3 regions of the Acetobacterium sp. K1/6 genome follow, and region 3 is predicted to be linked to each of the others. Evidence: riboswitches for the same ligand, from Rfam matches in the RefSeq annotation. Region 3 holds a riboswitch; each other region holds the start of a gene.
The links. A riboswitch is a leader RNA that binds a small molecule or an ion and turns the genes downstream of it on or off. The one in region 3 is predicted to bind cobalamin.

Region 1 (4,522 bases), on a different contig from region 3:
CTCGGATCAATCCAAACGGATCCCAGATCTACCAGTAAATTACAAAATACGAATAACACCGCCATGATCAGCACATAGGCCTGAATCATCGGAAAATCCCGATTGAAAATTGCTGTCACACAGAGCCGGCCGATTCCCGGCCAAGCAAAGATGTTTTCAATCACGACGGTCCCGGCAATCAGCTTGGGAATCGACATCCCCAGGGCTGTTAAGGAGGTTTGCAGGGAATTTTTAAAGACATGTTTCATTATCGTCTGTTCCTTTAAACCCCGTACCCGACCATAAAGCACATAATTCTCCCGCTTGTTCTGAATCATGTTGTTCCGAATCAACCGGACATAGGTGGCAATATATCCCAGTGACAAGGTCACCGCCGGTAGAATCACCGAAGCCGGAGACGTCATCCCACTGGTCGGCAGCCATTTAAGCTTCACGGCAAAAAGCCACATCAGCAGAATGCCCGCCCAGAAGCCCGGAATCGCCGTTCCCACAAAAACAATCCCCCGCATCGTTTTATCCGTGATGCTATTCTCTTTCACAGCACATAACACCCCGGCTGCCACCGAGATAATAACGATGATCAACAGCGAAACACTGGCCAGATAAAGAGTCGGCGGCAATGCCTTGGCGATTTCTTCACCGACTGGTTTGTTATTGGCATAGCTGTTACCAAAATCACCCTGAAGGGCATTGCTAAGCCAAGTCAGATAGCGGGTCATAAAAGGGTCATCGAGTCCTAATTGCTCCCGCATCTGGGCAATATTCTCTGCGGTCGGGGTGACCTCATTGACCCGAATGGCGACTTCGGCCGGATCACTGGGGCTTAAATTAATTAATATAAAGGCAAAAAAGGAGATTCCGATTAAAATCGGAATCATCCACAGGAGCCTTTTGACAATGTAATGCTTCATGGTCTTACTCCCCTTTATTTTTCCAGTTTGTTATTCATAACTACTTGGAAAAGTACATTTTTTCAAATGGTATTTCATATTGAGAATCGTTAAAGGTTACCCCATTTAAACCATCGATGGCCACCGCTTTGGTTTTTGAGTAAGAAATCGGTATATACACATACTGGTCATTAATATAGGTTAGCACCTCTTTGTACATCTCGGCCCGTTTGGTGTCGTCAGCTTCAATCATGATCTTGGTAATGGTTTCATCCAGCCACTGTTTCTTTTCCAGTCCAACCTGAGCCTGATAATCGCCATGGGCGGGAATTCGCCACGATGAAACATAAGATTGGGGATCGTAGGGGGTTCCCCATGACAAAGAATATTGAAGATCAAAGTCGCCGGTTTTCTGACGATCCAGGAAGGCCTGTTTTTCTTCTCCAAGAATATTCATCTTGATGCCAACGGCGGCCAGATCGGCTTGAATCGAGGCGGCAATAGTACCTTCCTGGGCATTTTTGGAATTATAGGAAAGGGTGATTTCACATTTTTGGCCATCTTTTTCGCGAACCCCATCAGTTCCCAGCTTCCAGCCGGCTTCATCTAATAATTGTTTAGCCTTTTCCTGATTATAAGAAATCGTTTTTAAATCAATGTTACAATAGGGGACCTCTTTTGATAACAGCGTATCCGCCTGATCTTCAGATCCGTTTAAAATTCCCTGAATGATATTTTCCTTATTGACCGCATATTCAATCGCTTCCCGAACTTTAATATCTTTGGTAATCGGTGAATTACTATTGATGAGAATCGCTCTGGACGCTATCGGTTCACTGATATAGGTTTTGTAGGCGCCTTCATCTTCCAGTTTTTTATACGAATCCAGATCAACCTGATCACCATCTGCTCCGAAGAGTAAATCTACTTCGCCGTTCTGAAGGGCTAATAAAATTGTCTGAGGATCTGGCATGACCTTCCAGTTAACGGTTTTTATCTTCGTTTTTTCGCCCCAATAATTTTCATTCTGGGTAAAGGTAGCGTACTGGTTATCAACATGCTCGGATAAAACCCAGGGACCGGTGCCAATATAACCACTCACGCCTTCTTCGGTGGTGCCATTAACAAAACAATTGGGTGAAATGAATCGGAACGGCCGGGTCAGACCCAACTCCACCAGGGTGGGGTAATAGGGTTGCTTTAATACCAATTTGTAAGTGTGCTCATCGACTACCACATTTTCCTTGATCTCATTGACCATATCCAGCCAGGCATGCCGTTCCAGATTTCCGACGATGGCATCCATATTCAGTTTGACTGCCTCGGCATTAAAGGCCGCACCATCCGTAAAGGTAACTCCTTTTCGCAAATGGAAGGTATATTCCAGTCCATCCGCAGAAATTTCCCAACTTTCCGCCAGTGCCGGCTTCACTTCGCCGTCTTCATTTTTCGTGAGACCTTCAAAAACCATGTTTTGAGCTGACATCTCACCCGAATACAGATGCGGGTTAATGTCCCGGATATCCTTGGTACAGGCATAATTTAATGCTTCTTTAGTGGAAACATCAGAGTTTGCCGAGGTGCTGCTACATCCTGCAAAAATACCGGTACACAGCACCGCGGCGACAAGTACCGCTAAACCTTTTTTTAACTTCATTTTCTTTTCTCCTCTAAACTACTTGTTTTATTTGATCAACTTCCAGTTTCATGCCATTGTCTTTTGTAGCAAAGAACCTGAGCTTTATCACAACATTAAAGATTTGTATTTTTGAGGAATTTTTTCCATAAAAAAACCCCACCATCTCAGAAAAGATAGTGAGGTTGCAAAAAAAGCCTGCTAAAAAAAACACCTCCTCTATCACACGTAGAGATTGAGTAATTAAAGCAGGCAGGTCTTCTGGCTAAAGCGTCAACATTACCTCCTGCCTTCCCATATCATGGTGGCATTCCTGGAGGAACTCTTCTCATACAGCGGCGGGACCGCGTGGGATTTTCACCCATCTTCCCTTTTCACCGACCTGTAATACATTGGATTACTGCCGGCACCTGTTTTATTAATATTCAATTTAATTATAAGCCGGTGTTTTAATAAAAAATAATCAAAACACTAAAAAACAGAAACAATCACTTGTCTTTCATTGTTTCTGTTTGTCATTTTAACACGTTTAATCTGCTTTCGCAATCTTTTTAAACCGATATGATATTCTTTTTAAGAATACCTTTATATGCCAGAGAAGTTTACCTATAAGATTGACTCAATGAGTTTTTTAGTATAATCCTGTTGAGGATTTATGATAATCTCATCCGGCGTTCCTTCTTCCACCACATGACCATGATGCATCACCAGAACCCGATCACAGACTTCCTGGACCAGGGCCAGGTCATGACAGATCATGAGTTGTGACATTCCCAACTCTTTTTTTAATTGCGTCAGCAGTTTCATAATTTGGGCTTGAACCGTCACATCAAGGGCGCTGGTTGCTTCGTCACAGATCAGTAGTTGGGGTTTGATGGCAATGGCTCTGGCAATGGAAGCCCGCTGACATTCCCCGCCACTGACCTGATGGGGATAGCGGTCGGCAAATTCAGGGCCTAATTCACAGATGTTGAGATATTTAATGGCTCTCACCCGGGCTTCCTCACGACTGATCCCTTGATTGATCATACTCTCCATGATGCCATCTCCCAGTTTAATCCGGGGATTAAAAGAATCCACTGGCATCTGAAAAACCATTTGAATGTCCCGATAGACCTCCCGCTGGGCTTTCCCGCTCAGACCAATAATGTCTTTTCCACCCAGTCGAATTTCGCCTTTATCAGCCGCTTCCAGACCGGTAATCATTTTTGCCACGGTGCTTTTCCCGCTACCGCTTTCCCCAACCAGAGCCAGACATTCCCCTTTGCAAAGATGAAAGCTGACATCATCAACTGCATGAATGCTTATTTTTCCCTTATGATAGGTTTTACTTAAGTTGCTAACTGCTAAAAGCTCACTCATCTTTCACCTTCTCCGAATTCTTGGGACGGCCTGAATCAACGCTCTGGTGTATGCCTCCTGGGGATCATCGATGACATCCCGGGTATCTCCATACTCCACCAGACGACCTTGACACATCACCGCTACCTTATCGGCCATGTAAGAAACCACCCCAATATTATGCGTGACAATGGCAATTCCGGTTCCAAATTCATCCCGTAGCGCCATCATCTCTTTGACAACCTGAGCCTGAACCGTCACATCCAGAGCCGAGGTGGGCTCATCGGCAAAGAGCAGATCGGGCTCCAGAATCATCGCCATCACAATCCCCACCCGCTGATTCATACCGCCCGATAACTCAAAGGGATAACTGTTTAAAATACGCTCACTATCTTTGAGATTAATCTTGTTAAACAGGGTATCCGCCCGCCTCCTCACCTCTTGACGGTCCTTAAAACCATGTTGTTCCATGGTTTCATAAAGCTGCTCACCGATCGTTCTTATCGGGCACAAGGCACTGCCGCAGTTTTGAAAAATCATGCCCATTTCCGGTCCCCGCATGGTTCTGAGCGCTTCAGCATCGAGGTCAATCACGTTCTGGCCTTTGTAAAAAATGTCGCCACGATTAACCCGGCCGGCGCAGTCCAATAAGCCC
Region 2 (4,522 bases), on a different contig from region 3:
ACTTTTTAAGGCCTTAGTGCCGTCCGGATATTGATATGTCAAATTATTAGTTTTAATCATTTTTCAGACCTTTCCGATAGCTTACATGAAAATCTCCCTGATATTGCTTTAATTCCAGGGTTTGTGTCATCTCCTCGTAGCTCTGAATGGCCATGAGAAACAAATTGCTTAACATCATTGCAATGGATTGGATGGCAACTTTAAAATTGCGATAGCCAAACCGCAATTCCTGGGCAGTTGCCATGACTTTAAGTTTATCCCAGTAATCAAAGATGAAGCGGTAGGTTAAAACAAATATTTCTAAAAAAGTATTGCTGATATGGGCTTTTTTCATGACTCCGGCGATCTGCATCACCGGGGTTGTGTAAATTAAAAAAAGCATACAGGAAACTCCTGCCATCGCTCGACAGAAAACCAGGCTGGCCAGCACCAGATTGGTGGCAGTGATACCGATGGTAAACTGAAAAAAGTTAAATGCAAATAAATAATCACCACTACCACGACTTCCGCTGGCGATGGTAAACAATAACGCCAGGGCTCCGGGGATAATAAAGAGGGAGTCAAAAATCAGGGTATGCAGATAAATCCGCACCGGAATTTTTGCCCACAATAGGGTACACCCCACCATAACACCAAAAACCCCTGCCATATACAGGGGTTCATTGATGAAGAAAACCGAAAGGAGCATGACTAACGAAACCACTACCTTCACAGTAGGATTGGCATTGTTTAGTTTATTGGTATGGGCAAAACGATCAATCATGGTTGTCTCCTTCTAAGATGCAGTTAATATTTATATAAGTCGCCGGACTTCAGGTTGGTGACAAACTCCCGTACCGACCAATTGTTAATCTGATGTATGCTGCAAGCTCGGACAGGCTCCCGCCGTGTCCGCCTTGATGCACAGGGTCTGACCCCTAGGTCACAACATGATGTAACAAGTGTCGGTGCTGCTTTATCTTACTATTTACACTGATTTATCGGCTTTTTCATTTTTTTTCGACTTTTTATAAAGGTAGAAAAAGCAGATTCCCAGACCGCCGACACCTAAAATCTGTTGGAAGAGGAATAGCTTTTCTTCCATCTCGCCGGGATCAAACAAGCTTTCAAACCAGGGCACATAATTTTCATCGATTGCGGTGATGGCTGTTCCAGCAGCATCATCTGCGCCTGAAAACTCAGCGTCCGGCAAAGCAATCTGAGGGATAATAATCAGTGCGCCAATTAATAAAATCAGAACAACCTTAGTTATCGGTGAGAGTTTCATTTGAAATAATCCCCTTTTCTTTATATTGGTAAATGGCGTTAACCACCAGTACGGTTAAAATGCCTTCGATAATTGCCAGTGGTATCTGGGTAATCGCAAAAATACTTAAGAACTTAACAACGGAAGCTACAATCCCCCCGACCGGGTCCGGAAAGGCTAGTCCCAACTGGATGGAGGTGGTTACATAGGTTGCCAGATCGGCAATAAAGGCGGCTAAAAAAACGGTTAAGGCTTTGGGAACATTGATTTTTGACAGCCCTTTGTAAATCCCGTAAGCCACAAAAGATCCGACAATTGCCATCGAAAAGGCGTTGGCACCCAAAGTTGTCAGCCCGCCATGAGCCAGCAGCAGCGCCTGAAACAAAAGCGCAATGGTACCAACTACTACAGTGGCAAAGGGTCCCAAGAGGATCGCGCCCAAGCCGATCCCTGTCATATGAGAAGAACTCCCCGTTACCGAAGGCAGTTTAAACGCTGATAAGGCAAAGGTAAAAGCCGTTGCTATGGCTAAAAGAACTTTTTGCTCAGGTTTGTCTTTGAATATCTTCCCAACCTGATAGAGTCCGAAGGCGATAAACGGCAGGGCTAGCACCCACCAGAAAACAGCCCAACCAATGGGTAAAAAGCCTTCCATAATATGCATAGCGTTTACAGGCTGGGCAGCCAAAACAACCATTAAAAACGCGATTCCCACAACGGTCATGGTTTTTTTCATTTTCTCCATGCTAACCTCCATTTTATGATAATTTACCGAAAAAAAACCTTTTCCCCACAATAACTATGGGAAAAAAGGTTTTATCATTACACATATCCATCAATTCTATGATTCACACCAAGAACCAACTTTTGTTAATGTTACTAACTTCCCTTTTCCCTGGAAGGACGCTTTAGTACATCATATTAGTAGGTTTCCTGACTTATAGCTTTTATTCTCCTCGCCTTCCCAGACAAAACGTGCCCAGTGGCCAATTTAAGGAGACATAACTAATTACAGTGACCGGATCGTTCTGGATTCTAACCAGATTCCCTCAATGAAATTTTTCATCCTAAATGATTTTTTACATTTTTATTTAATTGTGGTTATATTATAACATGGATACGATAAATGTACAGTTTTTTTTAAGTGAATTAAGGCTAAAAGCAGTTTTACATGTAGCTTTGATGCCTCTCTCTATTTTTTTACAAACCTTCAATAAGGCCCATTAACTGCCCCTATTACGATAGGCAACACTGATCTTTTAATTAAATGAACTGGGAGGGATTCTTATTAACCAATCGTTGTAACTATTAATGAATCATCTTATAATAGGATCTGGCCGTGAGTAGATAAACCCCAGTATACACTAAAGCATAAACAACAACCCCCACAAGCGTGCATAAAAGAATTAGGGGTATATTGGTCAGCCGGAAGGCGGCTAACATTTTAGTAATAACCGGAAAGGCAAAAGCCACGTGGATGATGGCTCCGGCCAGGGGCAGAAAAAATACCATTAAGATCTGCTTGCCAATAGTTTTTTTAACCTCGGTTTTATCCATCCCCACCTTCTGCATAATGACAAACCGTTCGCTGTCTTCATAACCTTCAGAAATCTGTTTAAAATAGATAATTAACACCGTGGCCATCATAAAGAGGGAGCCCAGAAATACACCCAGGAATAAAAAACCACCAAATATTCCATAAAGTTCTGCCAGTGATTCATAAATATTTCTTATCTCAATATCCGGATTGAGCTGACTAACCGAAGCCCTCACCTGTTTTGAAAAATGGTTAATATTATCTTCACTGCCACTGAGATTAAACATCATGGCGTGATGAATCGCTGGTGACTCACTGTCAGCATTGTCTTTATTGGCATTCATGGCCGTGTAAATAGTCGACATCATCTGTTCGTCATTGACAATGATATAATAGCTATTTCCGGTAATCAATTTCTTTTTGAAGTCCATCGGCACTGATTCGAGCTGTTCAACCACCAAAAACAGATTTTCGCCAAAAACCACGGTTTGTTCCTGGTAATTCTCACCGGCTGAAAAAATCATTACTTCATTTTCTGCCAGGGTTTTGTTTTGATTCGTCATCCGGTTGTAATCTTCTAGCGGTACCGTGGTAATCTTACTGATCGTATTATAATACGTTAGATCCAAGTTCTCATCCGTTACCATATCCGGCAGAAAATGGCTGCCCTCCTTAAAGGCCGTAAAAGTACTCATATCAAAAGACAGTTCATTTGTTGTTTCTACCTTGGCACTGGTCTTTTCGGCTACAACAATTTTTTCAATCTCCGAAAAATCGGTGGTTTCAGCCGCACCAATAAAGCTCACATCCATGGGATAGTAATCCCGCCGCATACTTTCCTGACCGATGTATAAGGATACCGTCGTGGAGATCGTGACCAATACCATGGTGCTGAGAATACAAATATTAGCCAGACCGACAGCATTTTGTTTCATTCGATAAATCATCCCGGAAACTGAAATAAAATTTCGGGACTGGTAATAGAACTTTTTATTCTTCTTCAAGCATTTTAGCAGTGTGACGCTCCCCGCTGTAAACAAAGCATAGGTTCCGATGATGACAAAAATAACGGCCACAAAGAAAAGCAGTATCGCTTCAATGGGATCTTGCACTGATAAAGCAATCGCATAGCCAATTCCCAGCGAAATCACGCCGATGAGCGTCATCAACCATGAAGATTTTGGTTCTTTTTCACCATGCTCCCCACCTCTTAATAAATCAATGGGGTTGGTAAGCTTTACCTGCAAAAAATTAGTTAATAGGGTCAAGCCAAAAATAGCCAGAAATACAACCGTCGTATATAACAAACCCATTTGATCAATCTTAAAAGCAAGTGGACTTTTAATATGAGCAAGGTTAAGAAGGATTAGAAACATCAGTTTCCCAATCAGGACCCCACCAAGGAGCCCTAAACTCAAACTGATTACCGTCACAAATAGCGTTTCATAGAATAACACTCTGGCAATATGCTTCTTTTCCATTCCCAGAATACTGTATAATCCCAGTTCTTTTTTTCGTCGTTTAATCAAAAAACTGTTGGTATAGAAGAGAAAGATCACCGCAAAAATGCCAATAACAATAATCCCGAGGAATAATAATATTTTCAAGCTTTCCGAACCTTGCATTGCGTCTAATCCCTTATTGCTTTGGATTGAAACGATGGTATAAAAAGCCATAATCGATCCGATACAAGTCAGTATATAAGGGATGTAGGTGTTCCCGTTTTTCTTTAAATTGAC
Region 3 (4,522 bases):
AATAACAAGGGGAGCTTTGTGGTGGATATCCTTATCGATTCCAGTGGCTCCCAGCGACGTAACCAGTCCAATGTTGCGATTCAAGCCTATATTCTGGCGATGGCATTAACCCAACTGGGGATTCCTAATCGGGTGCTGGGTTTTTCCAGTTTTCTTGACTATACAGTCATCAAACGCTTCCGTGATTACGAATCGCCCCTTTCAGCCAATGACAACATCTTTGAATATTATTGCTCCGGCAACAACCGCGACGGTTTGGCAATTAAGACCACCTGTGAAGATCTCATTAAGCGAGGGGAAGATAATAAGATTTTAATTGTCCTCAGCGACGGCCGCCCCAACGACATTAAGGTGGGAAAGGGTCAGGTTAATAGTTTAACCCAGGCCTATCGGGGTCGGGTGGCTATTTCTGACACCGCCCGGGAAGTTCGAACGGCCCGCCAACAGGGTATTATGGTACTGGGGGTCTTCACCGGAAAAGAGCAGGATCTGATGGCTGAAAAGCTGATCTATGGCAAGGATTTTGCCTATATTAAAGACATTAACCGCTTTGCTGATTTGGTTATTAAGTATTTAAAGCAAATTATTGTAAGTTAAAAAATAAAACCGCTAAGCATCAACTGCTTGATGTCTTAGCGGTTTTTTTGGTACTATTTTGTTATCCTATAATTGTTATCCTCCGCCATAAAAAGATCAAACCGTTTTGTAATAAGATCGATTGACGCTCCTGATTGATAAAACGATGGGAAACGCTTATAGCGTATAGGAAATAATAATATTTTCGTCCAACGCGCGGAAGGTAAAGCTTTCGGTGATAAACAGTTTGACATTTTCTTTATCATAAGATTCAAAACCGATGGCAAAATCCTGTCCGATGGTCAGTTCAAAGTTTGGATTATCATAAGGGATCAGAAAAGCGCCATCAAGAACGGTGCTTAATAGTATTTTTCCACCAATGAGGGCTTCGATCTGTTTAATCAGCGGATACCCATGAGAGCTTATATTGAGACGATTATAAGCCACCTCACCAACAATTAATACAAAGGGACCGGCTTCAAATTTTTCTCTTAGTGTAACCAGGCCTTTTGAGATTGCTTCCATAATTTGGGAGTCTGTTTTACCAAAGGGTATTTTTTCATTAACGGTTACCGATTCCAGACCTTTAATCTGACCAGCTTCAAAGCCTTTATACACGACCGTTTCTTCAAACTCGGCAATTCTTTGGACAGCTTCTTCCAGATTAGTTAAATCAATATCCTTGGCACCACGCGTCAGGTTATCCATCTCCCAACGGTTTAAGGTGAAGCTTATTCTTGCTTCAACAAGTGGTTTGATCTTGAAAACACCGGTTTTAACAAGGTTTTCATCGTCATTAATTAATTCGAGTCGACCTTCCGATACGCTAGTAAAATCAAGACCTTTCGGTCCATTTACCGTGACGGCCTTTCTTGCTGTTAATCGACTTTTTAACACGGCTTCCGCTCGGCCATCAATTTCGCTCCAGGCGAGTTGAGTTAAGGGTGCGATTTCTCTTTTTAACATTTTTTCCTCCTTGATTAATGCGCGTTATTTTTTTAAATCACCGATATGGATACCGGATATATTTACAGACTCGGGTGCCGCTTCATTTTCTTCGGCTTCCAGAATTGAACCATCGACAAACAGGTACGTTCGCAGTTCTTCATCCCATTTGTCCATATTTCGTCTTAACCATTCAATGGCCATGCAGGCGTGTTCAATTTCTTCGTCCCGGTTATGCGCCATAATTCCTTTTAATTCAGGATCACTCGTTGCTGCCACGCGTTGGTTATACCAATCAACAGCTTCTAATTCTTCTTTTAAACTATTGATGGCCCGAGTGATGTTCATCGTTTTTTCATCTAATAATTCAATTGGTTCATGATACTGTGCCATAAAATTTCCTCCTACCTTCTAAATATTGGATATATAATAATTATACCCAAATGATTGTAGACTAACAGGATTTATGTTATCTTTGCAAAAAATTGTTAGTTTAAGTGAAAGCGATTAAGATTTTTAAAGAATCAATGTGTATTGTATCAATGGGTAGATAGCAGGCGCTAATGCTAAAAAAGATCATCCTGATTACGCTCAGGAAATTACTATGATCGGTCAGAATAAACCCTTGCCAAAAAATACGTTTTAGATTAGTATAGAGTCAAACCATGACAGAAGGAATGCGGTGGGAATCCGCAACAGTTTCTTTGCTACTGTAAGGCGATCATGGGTGCAGGTGGTCATTGGGTTATCCGAGAAGGCCGTTTGCAACAAGCCCCGCCAAGTCAGGATATTTCCAAATGGTTAAGATGTTTGAAGCTTCAAAGAAGGCTACAACGTGTGAGACCATTTAGAAATACAGGATTTGGAGAAATTTTTTCCCTTATCTGGACAAAAATATGGCACACATTTTGTAAACCTTTTAAAAAGGTTTTTTTAGCTTTTTGTAGATGTCGAGAAAGAGGAAGAGATGGAAAAAATTAGGATAATAGAGTTACCGGTTGATGTCAATATGCCGATGCTGATGAAAAAAATGAAATTAACATGTGATTCACCAGTTTATGATGAATACCAAAATGCGGTGGAGCTTTTAAGAAACCAGATAAAACCGATGGCGATCATTAAAGCCTGTCCGGTTGAGACGTTTTCGAAGCATTTAGTTGTGATGGATGGGATTAAGTACAAGAGCAAAACCCTTCATTATTTGTTAAAAGACCACGAACAGGTGTTTTTGTATTTGTTGACAATCGGTGAAATGCCAACAAAGCTTCACCAGATTGAACATTATTTTTTGCAGTCGCTTAAGTTGCCAATTATGTATGGTGCCATGAAGCACTTGAAAGCGGCAGTTCGGGAAGACAATCATCTTAAGCAGGTGGGAATAGCGAATCCCGGTCTGATCCAGGATTGGGCAATTCAGGATAGCAAAGCTATTTTTGACAGCTTTGGCAGTGCCTCCCTGCAGATCGGACTAAAGATGGGTAAAGGCTACATTATGCGTCCTGTCTACAGTTCTTCCGGGATTCTCTTTGATGATTTTCAAAATTATTGCGATTGTGCAGCGTGCAGCATCGATGGCTGCATTGCCAGAGAGGAAAAGATGACGGACGACGAAAAAAAGATGGCAAGTGTTGGGTGAAGGCAAACAGCGCGCGATCTTTTATAGAAGTGCCATTTGCGACAAAATTGTGATAAAATAGAAGACAAAACGACAAAGGATAATGACAATGCAAATCAATCGATTGCTAGAAATGGTCTATATTTTATTTGAAAAGAAAAAGATAACGGCGAGCGAATTAGCCGACTACTTTGAAGTGTCTCAGCGTACCATTTACCGGGATGTGGAGTCTCTAAGTGCGGCTGGGATTCCTGTTTATGCTGAAAAAGGTAAGGGTGGAGGAATTCGGCTGCTGGATAACTACGTGATTAAAAAATCACTGCTTTCAGAAAAGGAACAGGTCAATCTGCTGGCATCGCTACAGGGGATGAATGTGCTAAACGGACCGGAGGTCGATCCGGTGCTGAGAAAACTGGCGACCCTGTTTGAAAAAAAAGATGCCGACTGGATTGAAGTCGACTTTTCCCATTGGGGCGGTGATAGCGATGAACGGGAAAAATTTAATGTGCTGAAAAACGCCATCCTTGAAAAAAACAGAATTGCTTTTGACTACTTTAGTGCGACCGGAGAAAAGACCGGGCGCACTATTGAACCGCTAAAGCTCTTGTTTAAGGGGCAGTCCTGGTATGTTTATGGATTCTGTTTAAGTAAAGAGGCGTTGCGCTTTTTCAAGGTCAGTCGGATCAGGCAGCTCCGGCAGTTATCGGAGGCTTTTTCCCGGACCCTGCCGGAGGGCCCTGTTTTTGAAAAACCGGAGATAAGCGCTTCCCAAATCAGGTTGATCCTGAGAATTGACGCGAGCATGGCGTTTCGGATCTATGATGAATTTGATCCGGCCGCGATCACAAAAAATCAGGATGGGTCCTTTGTGGTAGCGAGCCGCTTGCCCGAGGATGGCTGGGTGTATGGCTATATTCTTTCTTATGGTGATGCTGCTGAGGTGTTAGAACCCCAGTGGTTGCGGGAGGCAATTAAGAAAAAATTGGAAGATGGTCTTAAAAAATATCTTTAATATGACATTAGGTGTCAGGTTAAAGGGTGTATACTGAATTTATTAATAAGTTAGAAAGAGGTATACACAAATGGATTATGAATTGGTACAACTAACAGAAAAGCAAGTGGCGGGGCTGAAAATACGCACCAGTAATACCGATCCCCAGATGGTTGAAAAAATTGGTGCCACCTGGCAGCGTTTTTATGGGGAAGGAATTGAAGCCTCCCTGACCGGCAGAAAAAATGAGAAATGTATTGGTCTTTATACCAATTATGAAAATGGTGTGGCCGGCACTTATGACGTGGTGGTTGGTTGTGAAGTTGATGCTGCAGCTTCGCAATCAGAGCGGGTTGAAACCGTAAGCATTGCACCTGGTAACTATGCAAAATTTG

Region 1: linked by a shared signal. The riboswitch ahead of nikA (nickel ABC transporter substrate-binding protein) and the one ahead of U2P91_RS11235 (hypothetical protein) in region 3 are both predicted to bind cobalamin.
Region 2: linked by a shared signal. The riboswitch ahead of U2P91_RS08895 (energy-coupling factor ABC transporter permease) and the one ahead of U2P91_RS11235 (hypothetical protein) in region 3 are both predicted to bind cobalamin.

What each region holds. Positions count from the first base shown of each region.
Region 1 is NZ_JAXQGA010000010.1:45,178-49,699, forward strand. Features, by position in the region: gene opp1B (nickel/cobalt ABC transporter permease) at 1-911, opposite strand, end outside; gene nikA (nickel ABC transporter substrate-binding protein) at 952-2,547, opposite strand; cobalamin riboswitch at 2,760-2,955, opposite strand; gene U2P91_RS10510 (ABC transporter ATP-binding protein) at 3,133-3,888, opposite strand; gene U2P91_RS10515 (ABC transporter ATP-binding protein) at 3,892-4,522, opposite strand, start outside.
Region 2 is NZ_JAXQGA010000008.1:64,932-69,453, reverse strand. Features, by position in the region: gene U2P91_RS08910 (energy-coupling factor ABC transporter ATP-binding protein) at 1-60, opposite strand, end outside; gene cbiQ (cobalt ECF transporter T component CbiQ) at 53-763, opposite strand; gene U2P91_RS08900 (energy-coupling factor ABC transporter substrate-binding protein) at 968-1,267, opposite strand; gene U2P91_RS08895 (energy-coupling factor ABC transporter permease) at 1,245-1,982, opposite strand; cobalamin riboswitch at 2,152-2,333, opposite strand; gene U2P91_RS08890 (FtsX-like permease family protein) at 2,555-4,522, opposite strand, start outside.
Region 3 is NZ_JAXQGA010000011.1:65,714-70,235, reverse strand. Features, by position in the region: gene U2P91_RS11250 (cobaltochelatase CobT-related protein) at 1-597, shown strand, start outside; gene U2P91_RS11245 (family 1 encapsulin nanocompartment shell protein) at 754-1,542, opposite strand; gene U2P91_RS11240 (encapsulin-associated ferritin-like protein) at 1,567-1,914, opposite strand; cobalamin riboswitch at 2,148-2,334, shown strand; gene U2P91_RS11235 (hypothetical protein) at 2,489-3,157, shown strand; gene U2P91_RS11230 (helix-turn-helix transcriptional regulator) at 3,246-4,148, shown strand; gene U2P91_RS11225 (GyrI-like domain-containing protein) at 4,219-4,522, shown strand, end outside.